Linked DNA regions of Flocculibacter collagenilyticus. Each later gene encodes a partner of the first gene's protein in a complex. Links are inferred from orthologs where the notes say so. Each region holds a gene or a part of one and is shown on either strand. Other genes may lie near its edges.

The links. Proteins that work in one complex are often made in the same cells at the same time.
Region 2: the proteins of rne (region 1) and eno are in contact, whole or in part, in a solved structure (PDB 2FYM), measured with the Escherichia coli proteins. The link is inferred for Flocculibacter collagenilyticus from one-to-one orthologs.

Annotation. Positions count from the first base shown.
Region 1 is NZ_CP059888.1:2,224,632-2,231,656, reverse strand. The notes cover bases 1,355-5,071. They hold rne (ribonuclease E), read right to left. Parts: upstream 4,675-5,071; coding sequence 1,555-4,674; downstream 1,355-1,554. In the rest of the region: HUU81_RS09900 (EAL domain-containing protein), read right to left, coding at 1-1,109; 23S rRNA pseudouridine(955/2504/2580) synthase RluC, read left to right, coding at 5,153-6,133; HUU81_RS09885 (HAD-IA family hydrolase), read left to right, coding at 6,194-6,835; HUU81_RS09880 (Maf family protein), read right to left, coding at 6,832-7,025. UniProt on the Escherichia coli protein: Endoribonuclease that plays a central role in RNA processing and decay. Required for the maturation of 5S and 16S rRNAs and the majority of tRNAs. Also involved in the degradation of most mRNAs.
Region 2 is NZ_CP059888.1:3,150,878-3,155,622, reverse strand. The notes cover bases 67-2,946. They hold eno (phosphopyruvate hydratase), read left to right. Parts: upstream 67-800; coding sequence 801-2,093; downstream 2,094-2,946. Other genes in these bases: HUU81_RS14015 (hypothetical protein), read left to right, coding at 2,237-2,923; HUU81_RS14025 (CTP synthase), read left to right, coding at 67-586. Outside these bases: more of HUU81_RS14025, read left to right, coding at 1-66; HUU81_RS14010 (TolB-like translocation protein), read left to right, coding at 2,974-3,819; HUU81_RS14005 (phytanoyl-CoA dioxygenase family protein), read left to right, coding at 3,917-4,711. UniProt on the Escherichia coli protein: Catalyzes the reversible conversion of 2-phosphoglycerate (2-PG) into phosphoenolpyruvate (PEP). It is essential for the degradation of carbohydrates via glycolysis.

The DNA of each region.
Region 1 (7,025 bases):
ACCGTATTTTCACTTAATGAATAGTTTGGAATGCCCGACTGATAATAGAATGTAAAATGTCCTTCGTCAGGTTTTAACTTAAATACACCGTCATTCCTACTAGCTAGCCATATATTCCCTTCTTTATCCTTAATCATTGACTGAATATCGTCATCCGCTATTTGATAGACAGTTTCTGAAAGGCGGACAATATGTTCTAACTCTTGATTTTTATGTAATTTGTATAAGCCATCGTTCGTTGCTAACCAATAATGTTCTGATTCTTCAATTAATTTCCATATATTTAATTCAGGCACCAGTTCTTTTGCAAGGATACTTATAGAAGGAGTTGTAGACTGTGAGTTTACATTTGTAAGTAGCTGCTCGATAGCAACTTGATATAAACCAGCAACAGTGCCTAATAACAATGTACGATTGTCGGAAAGATAAAACCCCTTAACGTTTAAACTGTCTTCTGATGGCGGTGCTTTATCTTTAGTGAGTAAGGATAAGTAGTCGATATGAACGACTTCTTTGGTTGCAATAGAAACACGGTAAAGGCCATTACTGGTAGCGACAAATAAATAATCATCAATCTGGATGATTTTTCTAATAATATTGTTGTCGTTTAATATACTTTGGAATTCTGTAAAAAATTCAACACTATGCTGTGTAGCATTATAATAAAAGATAGCGGTAAGAGTCGCTAACCATAAGTCATCGCCTTTAGCGGGTTTAATATCACCAAAAGAAGAGTCCCAAATATCATAATCTGTAGGGAAAGGAGGATCAATTTCCTCTATCTCACCAGTTTGTTTATCGATGATAAAGTTACGATTTGGCGTTGAGCCTACCCAAATCCTATTTTTATTATCTTGATATAAACTGCTGATGCTTTGGATTTGCAGTATATTTTCAGGCCCGCTAACAAGCTGAATTCGATATCCATCAAATAGATTTAATCCTTGCTGAGTGCCTAACCATAAAAATCCCTCGTGATCCTGCAACATACTTTGGACTTCGCCTTGGCTTAGCCCTTCGTCAAGCGAGAGTTGTTCTAGTTTAACTGTTTCTTTTGCATGAATATTCAATACTACACAAAATAAAACAATTCCGAATAAATAACGCAAACCTTCACCTCTAAACAGGCTTAATTATTTAAGCTTCATAATTTTTGAGCGCTTATACTACATTAGAATAAAATCAAGTGCTACGTATTCATATTTTTAAAGGTGTTAACTAATTGGAGCACTTATTTACATATAGAAGCTTAACAATTAATAACTATAGACATTATGAAATATAGTTCATGAATGACAAGATGAGTGGGGGCATAGCATTTATATTTTTGGTTTGGCAATTCAGAGAAATAAATATTCAAATAATCTGTGTAAATATTAGGTAAAAGAAAAAATAAAGGAGTAAGAAGAAAGGAGAGGAGAAGGCTTTTTAAATTAATAAAACGCACAAAAAAGCCAGCAACGTGTGCTGGCTTGATTATTTTAGTGAATTACTTATATGTTCGCCATTTTAGCTTTACCTGTATGACGCTAACAATTTAGTAAAACTCATTGACTATGCTGGCTTATGAGGCTCCGATGATGCCTTATACTCCGCATGCATGGTACCTGCTTGTTTTGAAGCAATAGCAATATCTGCACGCTCACTGATTTCCATGGCACCAATCACTTCTTCAGTATTATTAGATGCAATTGAATGTGCTTTGGTCATTGGCGCATTGATACTGTGCTTATATCTATTACCCACACTTAATGTTGGCATAACAGATTTTTTGGCTGCCATGTCATCATTGTTTGTTAGATCAAGCTCGCTTTCTACTTCAACTTTAGCTTTTTCCTCAGTGCTGTCAGCATTTGCAGATATGGCATGTGCTTCTGCTTTTTGCTTGCTACTTTCTTTCTCTTGAGAGTCCACTAAAGTATTGTTCGCTTCGCTTTTAACAGTGGCATCTGTATCAGCAGCTACATTCGCATCTGTAAGTGATGTGTCCGAAGCTGCTTCAACACTTTCAGCCAAGTCAGCTTTAGACGTCACCGGCTGTTTACTGTCAGCCTGCTTATTACTATTAACGTCTTCAGTGGATGTCTGTTTTTCTGCCTTTGGTTTTGCATCAGCTGCAATTACATCATTTTTACTTACTGGCATATCAGCTTCATGAATAATTTGAGCAGAAGAAGATTTCGCATCAGTTGCATTTGTCGATGTATCGGTGGCAACTTGATGTTCGTTTAGGGCTTCTTGCGGCTCTTCAGATGAAGGCTTAGTGTCAGTAACAGATGTTTGCTTAGCCTCTTCAGCCGCACTATTTATATTGTCAAAGTTAAAATCACCCTCTGAATCATTATTACGCTTACGTTTTTGGCCTGCTGCTCTTAAATGACGAGGTGAGCGGCGGCTGCGTGTGCGACCTTCTTTTTTGTTTTCTGCAGTATCACTTACTTCATCAGTATGCTTTTCTGCATTTTTAAGCTCAGTGCTTTTTACCTCAACATTTTCGGCTTGCACATCGGCGTGCTTATTTGCTGTGTCAAAAGCTTTATCAGTAGCATTGCTCTGCTCTTGCTTTTTAGCTTGAGTTTCGCGCTTATGCTCTTTTTTAGCTTCTTGTTTGTTAGCCGCTTTTTTCTTCGGAGTTTGTTGAGCTATATCGCTTGCAGTATTGTCAACAGCATTGTTATTTGAAGCTAGCTCTTCAGGTTGTTCAGATACACGCACTTTCTTGCGCATATTTCTGCGTTGTCTGCGTTCTGCAACTTTTTGCTCTTTAGACTTATGATCTTTCTGCCTATTATCTTGAGACTTATTTCTATTCGTTTGATTTGAATGTGCGTCTCGTTGCGAATCGCGTTGATTATTTTGTTTACGATTATCGTTACGGCCATCTCTGTCATTCTGCTTACGAGCCTGAGCGGGACGTTTACGCTTATTTCTATCTTGATTAGGCCTTTGTTGCTTAGTTTTGGCAACAGGTTTAACTTCTTCTTCAGTGGCAAACAACGACTTTAACCAGCCTGTTACCTTAGTAAAAATTGAGTCTTCTTGTGTTGCCTTTTCTTTCGCCTTAGCAGGTGCTGGCGCAGGCGCTTTTGGTGTAACTACACCACTTAACACTGGCTGCTCTTTTTTTACTTCTTCTGTACGAATTTCAATTTTTTCTTGCGCTGGCTTAGCGACAAGGTTGTAACTAACGTCTTCAACCGTTTCATCTTTACGAATTCGGGTAACTTCGTAGTTAGGCGTATCAAGGTGTTGATTAGGAATAATCGTAACGGCAACATTGTGTCGATTCTCAATACGAGTTACACCAGAGCGCTTTTCATTTAATAGGTAGGTAGCTACAGACACTGGTACTTGTGCTTGAACGCTAGTTGTATGCTCTTTAATCGCTTCTTCTTCCATTAAACGAAGAATAGATAATGCGATAGACTCTGTGCCACGAACAGTGCCTTGTCCGTTACAACGAGGGCATGAATGCTGGCTTGCATCACCTAATGAAGGGCGAAGTCGTTGACGTGACATTTCTAATAAACCGAAACGAGAAATTTTGCCAATTTGCACTCTGGCGCGATCTTGCCTTACAGCATCTTTCAGTCTATTTTCCACTTCGCGTTGGTTGCGAATTGGCGTCATGTCAATAAAGTCGATAACAATTAAGCCGCCTAAATCACGTAGTCGCAATTGGCGTGCAATTTCATCAGCCGCTTCTAAATTAGTATTTAGCGCGGTTTCTTCAATGTCGCCGCCTTTAGTCGCTTTTGAAGAGTTAATATCAATCGATGTTAATGCTTCAGTAGGATCAATCACGATTGAACCGCCAGAAGGAAGGCGAACTTCGCGCTGGAATGCTGACTCTATTTGACTCTCAATTTGGTAGTGAGTAAATAACGGCACATCACCTTGATAAGTTTTAATACGATTAACGAAATCAGGTCGGAATCGTTCGATATTCGCACGCGCTTCTTCGAAAATTTTAGGGTTATCTATTAAAATTTCACCAATATCACGGCGCAAGTAATCGCGAATTGCTCTAAAGATAACGTTACTTTCTTGGTGGATAAGGAAAGGCGCCGGACCACGGTCTGCTGCTTCCTGAATGGCTTCCCAATGCTGCAACAGTGCTTTTAAGTCGTAAGCAAGCTCTTCATAAGATTTACCAACACCAGCAGTGCGTACAATTAGCCCCATGCCTTTAGGCAGGTCCAGTTGGCTTAGTGCAGCTTTTAGCTCAGTTCTTTCATCACCTTCAATACGACGAGAAATACCACCGGCTCTTGGGTTGTTTGGCATCAGCACTAAGTAACTACCAGCTAGGCTAATAAATGTTGTTAATGCTGCACCTTTTTGACCGCGCTCTTCTTTATCTACTTGAACAAGTACTTCTTGTCCTTCGTGAATAACATCTTTGATATTAGGGCGGCCGTCAAATGTATAACCTTCAGGAAAGTATACTTTTGCGATTTCTTTTAATGGAAGGAAACCATGACGCTCTGCTCCGTAATCAACGAAAGCAGCTTCAAGGCTAGGTTCAACGCGGGTAATTTTACCTTTGTATATATTGGCTTTTTTTTGTTCGTGACCAGGGCTTTCGATATCTAAATCGTAAAGGCGCTGACCGTCAACCAATGCAACACGCAATTCTTCAATTTGTGTCGCGTTAATTAACATACGCTTCATTATTTGTGACTCTTTACAGTATAAGCCACAACGACATTATGTGCTGCCTAGTTTTGCCAGATACCCTTTCAAAACATGTGCAGTCTCGCGACTGGGCAATAAAGGTGCTAATTGTTATGCATTAAAACGGTTTCGCTTTAATTTCTGGGTGTTCTATTCTGTTCTAATTCGTTATGGCTAAGTTATTTTTTTTGCTCTGTTTGGTACTGGTGAAAATGCCTTATTACTATTGAAAACTTATTACACACGTTTTCTCAAATTAAGATGCGTATTGAACCCGAAACAAATAAAAGATTGGAAAAATGATTTTTATCAGTATGATCATTCTCTCGGGTTTTTGCTACACTCTCACTCTTACGTATTTGCAGAGCACCATATTAATTACCTGTTTTTCAGGCTTAAAAAACGGGGAGTATTATCCCACTAATATAACTTTTTAAGCAACTAAAATTATTGTCCTAATTTACGAAAATTGCCAATGTCAAACAAAAAAGAAATTTCAGAAGATAAATCTACACAAAATAAAGTTCAATTTATTGATATAGAAGAAGATTATGCGGGCCAAAGAATAGATAACTATCTGAGAACATTTCTTAAAGGTGTGCCCAAAAGTAAAATTTATCGCATTATTCGTAAAGGTGAAGTTCGAGTTAATAAAAAACGGGTAAAGCCAGAGTACAAATTGCAATCAGGTGATGTAGTTAGAATACCGCCTGTTACTGTGTCTGAGTCACAAGATACTGCCCCTTCAAAAAATTTATCGATGGTATCTTCGTTGGAGTCACATATTTTATACGAAGATAAAGCCCTAATTGTATTAAATAAACCATCTGGAATGGCGGTACATGGTGGTAGTGGACTAAGTTTTGGGGTTATTGAGGCGCTAAGGTCGTTAAGGCCAGAGGCTAAACATTTAGAGTTAGTTCATAGACTAGATAGAGATACATCTGGCTGCTTAATGATTGCAAAAAAACGTTCGGTATTGAAACACTTACATGAACAGTTAAGAAGTAAAAAGGTACAGAAAAATTATTTAGCGCTCGTTCGAGGTGTTTGGCCTAAGTCAATAAAAGTAGTCACTGAGCCACTTCGTAAAAATACACTGAAATCAGGCGAACGAATCGTTATCGTTGACCATAAAGAGGGTAAAGCCTCTGAAACGCGTTTTAGAATTGAAAAACAATTTAAAGAAGCAACATTAATTGACGCCTTTCCTGTTACTGGCCGCACACATCAAATTCGAGTACACACTGCATGTGTGAATCATGCCATAGCATGTGATGACAAATATGGTGATGAGAATTTTGCGAAGCGAATGAATGCAATTGGCCTAAAACGTTTATTTTTACATGCTCATCAACTGCGATTTATCCATCCTGTCTCTGAAACTACTATGTCGGTAGAAGCGCCACTCGATGCGCAGCTAAAAAATGCACTAGAGAAATTATCTCAAGAGTAAACTGGAATCCTTGTTAACAAGGTTTAATTAAGCAGCTTTGTTTTGTTAAGAGTAAATGTAATGAAGTATAAATTGGTTATTTTTGATTGGGATGGCACTGTGATGGATTCGGTTGGACGAATTGTGTCATCAATGCAAAATGCTGCGCGTATAATTAATTGTGATGTACCCAGTGATCATGACGTTAAATCAATTATCGGTCTAAGCCTAGAAAAAGCGGTAGCGATATTATTCCCTCAACAAAGCGTTGAGCAGCATCAATCACTTATATTGCATTATCGTAAACAATATAAAGAAGATAATAGTGTGCCTACACCGTATTTTTCTGGTGTGGCGCATGTATTGAGTACGTTTAAACAGCAAGATGTATTACTTGCTGTTGCTACAGGGAAAGGGAGGCAAGGATTGGAGCGAGTTTGGGGTGACTACAAGGAGTACTTTTCTATTTCTCGATGTTCAGATGACGCTCAATCAAAGCCTCATCCTGAAATGATTGAGCAAATCTTAACAGCGCTAAATATTGAAAAAAGTGAAGCGGTGATGGTAGGTGACAGTATTCACGACTTGGCCATGGCTAACAGCGCTGGCGTGGATAGCATAGGAGTAACCTATGGTGTTCATAGTGAGCAAGAGCTTCAAGTATATAATCCAATTGCGGTGATTGATTCATTTGAAGAAATATTAACGGTGACTAAGTATTAGTATTCGTCTGGCTTATTGAGCAAGACGTTAAAGTCAAACTGCTGCAAAATATGATTCAAACGTATTAAAGGTAAGCCAATAAGTGCGTTTGGATCATCGCCTATCAGTTTTTCGAATAACGAAATACCCAGTCCTTCACACATAAAACTACCAGCACAATGGTAGGGTTTTTCTTTTAAAAGGTAATTGT
Region 2 (4,745 bases), 930 kb from region 1 along the record:
ATTTGGTGAGCGCGGTGTTGAGGGCAAAATTTTAGCGGCGAAATACGCTCGTGAAAACAATGTACCATATTTAGGTATTTGTTTGGGAATGCAAGTTGCGCTTATCGAGTTCGCGCGTAATGTAGCAAATATGGAAGGTGCAAATTCAACTGAATTTGATAAAGCTTCGCCTTTCCCTGTTGTTGGCTTAATTACTGAGTGGCTAGGCAAAGACGGCCAAGTAGAAGTGCGTGATGAACAGTCTGATTTAGGTGGCACCATGCGCTTAGGTTCGCAAAAGTGTCATCTTATTAAAGGCAGCAAAGCACATGAACATTATGGATCTGAAGAGATTTTTGAGCGCCATCGTCATCGCTTTGAAGTGAATAACAACTACGTAGAACAATTAGAAAAGGCGGGGTTAAAATTCACAGGTTTGTCTGAAGATAAAAACCTAGTTGAAATAATTGAAAACCCAAATCATCCTTGGTTTGTGGCTGCGCAATTCCATCCAGAGTTCACCTCTACGCCACGAGACGGACACCCATTATTTGAAGGGTTTGTTGCCGCCGCCGGGCAAGCGCAAAAAGAACTTTTTAACTCATAGCAATAATTAAATTAAAAGCCGTGTACTTCTCGACACGGCTTTTTTAATATACCCCAAGCAATGAAGAGGCAGGTAGGCGACAAGCAACTGAATTATCATGAACTTAGATAAACTAAGTGATGGGTATTAAGGCGTACAGCCAATAACGCAGCACCTTCAAGTGGCACGGGTATAGATAAAAATACCTACCCTACAAGATACAGAGGAATATAAGATGTCGAAGATTGTAAAAGTGCTAGGCCGTGAAATTATGGATTCACGCGGCAACCCAACTGTGGAAGCAGAAGTATATTTAGAAGGCGGAGCTTGGGGCAGAGCATGTGCACCTTCAGGTGCTTCTACAGGTTCACGTGAAGCACTAGAACTACGTGATGGCGATAAAGCACGCTATTTAGGTAAGGGTGTATTAAAAGCAGTCGACAATGTTAACAATCTAATTGCTAATACACTAATTGGCATGAATGCGTATGATCAAAAAGCGATAGACGCGGCGATGATTGAAGTAGACGGCACTGAAAATAAAGACAAATTAGGCGCAAATGCAATTTTAGCGGTATCTCTTGCTACAGCAAAAGCCGCTGCACAAGATAAAGGTGTGCAACTGTTCGAACATATTGCCGAGCTAAACGGTACAGCTGGTGAATATTCAATGCCTGTGCCAATGATGAATATTTTAAACGGTGGCGAGCACGCTGATAACAACGTAGATATTCAAGAGTTTATGGTTCAGCCAGTTGGCGCTAAAAACTTCCGCGAAGCGCTACGTATGGGGGCAGAAATTTTTCATCAGCTGAAAAAAGTACTTACTGAAAAAGGCTTAAGTACCGCGGTAGGTGACGAAGGTGGTTTTGCACCAAACCTAGCCTCTAATGAAGAAGCGTTAGCTGTGATCACGGATGCCGTTGCACGTGCTGGCTATAAAATGAATGAAGACATTACACTAGCGTTAGACTGTGCGGCATCTGAATTTTATGTAGATGGTAAATACGACCTAAAAGGCGAAGGCAAAGTATTCGACTCAGAAGGTTTTGGTGACTACCTAGCAGCACTTACTCAAAAGTACCCAATTGTATCGATTGAAGATGGTTTAGATGAATCTGATTGGGATGGCTGGGCAAGCTTAACCAATAAAATTGGTGATAAAGTGCAGTTAGTGGGAGATGATTTATTCGTAACCAACACGAAAATTCTTAAACGTGGTATTGATAATGGTATTGGTAACTCGATTTTAATTAAATTTAACCAAATCGGTTCATTAACAGAAACGTTAGAAGCGATTCGTATGGCGAAAGATGCAGGTTTCACTGTTGTTATCTCTCATCGATCGGGCGAAACAGAAGATGCCACTATTGCTGACTTAGCAGTCGCCACTGCAGCAGGACAAATTAAAACAGGTTCACTTTGTCGCTCTGACCGTGTTGCTAAATATAATCAATTATTAAGAATTGAAGAAATGTTAGCAGACAAAGCGGTATACCGTGGCCGCACTGAAATTAAAGGTCAGTAATACTTAGTTCACCCAGAGTTTTTTGGGTAAGCCTTAATGAATAAAGCCGCTTTTGCGGCTTTATTGCTATTTTTTATACTCTTTTTGCTTAAAATATATTACTTTAGAGATAGCTGATAATTTAAACACTCGTTGGATAAGTTTTGGTACAACACGATCTCTACGGACAACAACAGCACTTATGGCACGATAAATACGAGCAACTCAGATATGCTCAGCTGTGCAATGCGCTGTACCAAAGAGAACTTTTCTCATTAATCAATGACCCAAACTTAAACCACCTTTCTTTAAAAAAACGCTGTGCTAGCTTACCGCATTACGTAAAGCGTGCGGCAGAAACATTACTAAATATTGAAACACCGTTACAGCTAGATTCTGAAAACGCGTCATGGTTTGCCAAACAATCCAAGCATTGCCCTTCAACAAAACAAACATCGGATGTCGTCAGCCAGTTTTATCAACATCATGCCGTACTGGCCATGATAGTGCCACTGAGTGTGGTTGATCATGGTACAGAAACTATTGCGCTAGACTCTGTAGATCAAATCGCCAAAGACGGTACACGTATTCATTTAAATCAGTATGGCTGGTTCAAGACGGATAATTGCTTAGCAAAGCCGTTAATCGATGAAACAAGCGATGCTCAAATAAACAGTACGCAAGTAAGATTATTAAAACCCGTAAAAGCCATTTTAACCGCTGCGTGTTGTGGTCATAGATGGAACAATCAATTAAAAACGTCACCTCGCGCATTAACGTTGCGCGAGCTGCTTCTTACTACACGCATAAACTGGAAAACCCCTTCAAAGCCGCTAAAACTGGTTAATTAGGCTTGAGAGGGTAGATATAAATGTGACTAGTTAAACTTATAAGGAAAATCATGAAGCGTATTTCTATTGTTTTTTTATTTTCATTAGTGGTATTAGGGTGTGGGGTTTATAGCCAAAGAGTATCGTCCGTACCTGAAGGTCCTTACTTAGGGCAAAAGCCACCTGGTTCAACTCCTGAATTATTTGCTCCAGATATTATTCAAACAGAATATAGAGAAGGTGCTTACGCTATTCCTCCTCAATTAGATGAGTTTTATATACGCAGAAGAGGCGGAGAACATAAAAGTAATACGTTAGTTGTTGTTCAATATAAGAGTAATCAATGGATTGAGTCTGTTATATCTCCTAAATCGGGAGAACCATTTATTTCTCCTGACGGTAAGGTTATGCATTTAGGTAAAAAGTATAGAGAGCGAACTGATACAGGTTGGTCTGATGTGAAAAGTTTAGGGGCGCCATTTGAAGATTATAGAATTATGCGGCTTACTGCTTCGTCTTCTGGCACTTACTATTTTGATGAAGCGAGTAAGTCGGGACCAATTCGTTACTCGCGGTTTATAGATGGCAAGCGTGAAGCTCCCAAGGCAATAGATATTAAAATGGGAGATTGGAATGCTCATCCTTTTATTGCGCCTGATGAGTCGTACTTGATATGGGATGACCAAGGCGAGGGAGGGTATGGAAGTAGTGACTTATATATTTCATTTCGTAAAGATGATGGCTCATGGGGAGCAGCCATCAATTTGGGTGATAAAATCAACTCAGAATTTGAAGATGCCTATGGCAGTGTCTCGCCCGATGGGAAGTATTTTTTCTTTCTTCGCTCATATGGCGGAAATAAAGCTGATATTTATTGGGTCGACGCACAAGTAATTAAGGCGCTTAAGCCAATTTAATGAGTGATATTTAACTTATCTAAATTCAGGGCGATTAAGTTGTTTATCGCCTAGCAGCCTCTTTAATTGTTTTAGATATAAAAGGCAGAGATGTTTTATGGATAGTGATTATGAAGAGAAGGGATATGTAGTTTTCAAGCAAGTTTTTACCTCACAAGAGCTCCATAATCTTCGTGAAGTGATTATGCAGTTCCATCGATCATGGAAGCAGGAAAATGCCAAATTCTATAAGGAAAAAGCAGTAAACTCGGCTTATTTAACAGCTAAAAAACATCTTGAGAAGCCTGCAAGAGAGCGGTTATTCAAGTTTATTGGCTCCAATAAGCTGATGGACAGGGTTACTGAGATTATGGGGACTTGTCCTGCTTTTATGAATACGCAGCTATTTTTTGATCCTGTAAATCTTGATCAAAGGAATTACTGGCATAGGGATCCGCAATATCACCTGTCTGTAGAGGAGCAAAAATCAGCGCTTTCAGGCGCTAATGTGCTTCATTTTAGGATCCCCCTAATGGATGAGCCAGGCATAGAACTAATACCCGAAACCCACAAGCGTTGGGACACTCGTGAAGAGTTGAATGTTCGCTTAGAGCAATGTGGACGTAAAAATTACGAAAGTTTACCTGCTGGAGTGAAAGTTAGCTTACAGGCAGGCGACTTATTGGTATTTAGCGCAAATATGATCCACCGAGGAATATATGGCATGAACCGATTATCATTAGATATATTATTTTGTGATCCCATTTTAGAATTTGTGAAATTCTTAGATAATGAATGCTTGCCTGATAGTGAAATACTAAACAAGCTTGAAAACGCCACTGCATTGAACAACACCATAGCGCTTAAGTCTAATTATATGGCAATGGACGCAGTAAGTGAGACAGCAAGGTAGGTGAAGAGATAATAGAGTTCAAATGTTATAGAAA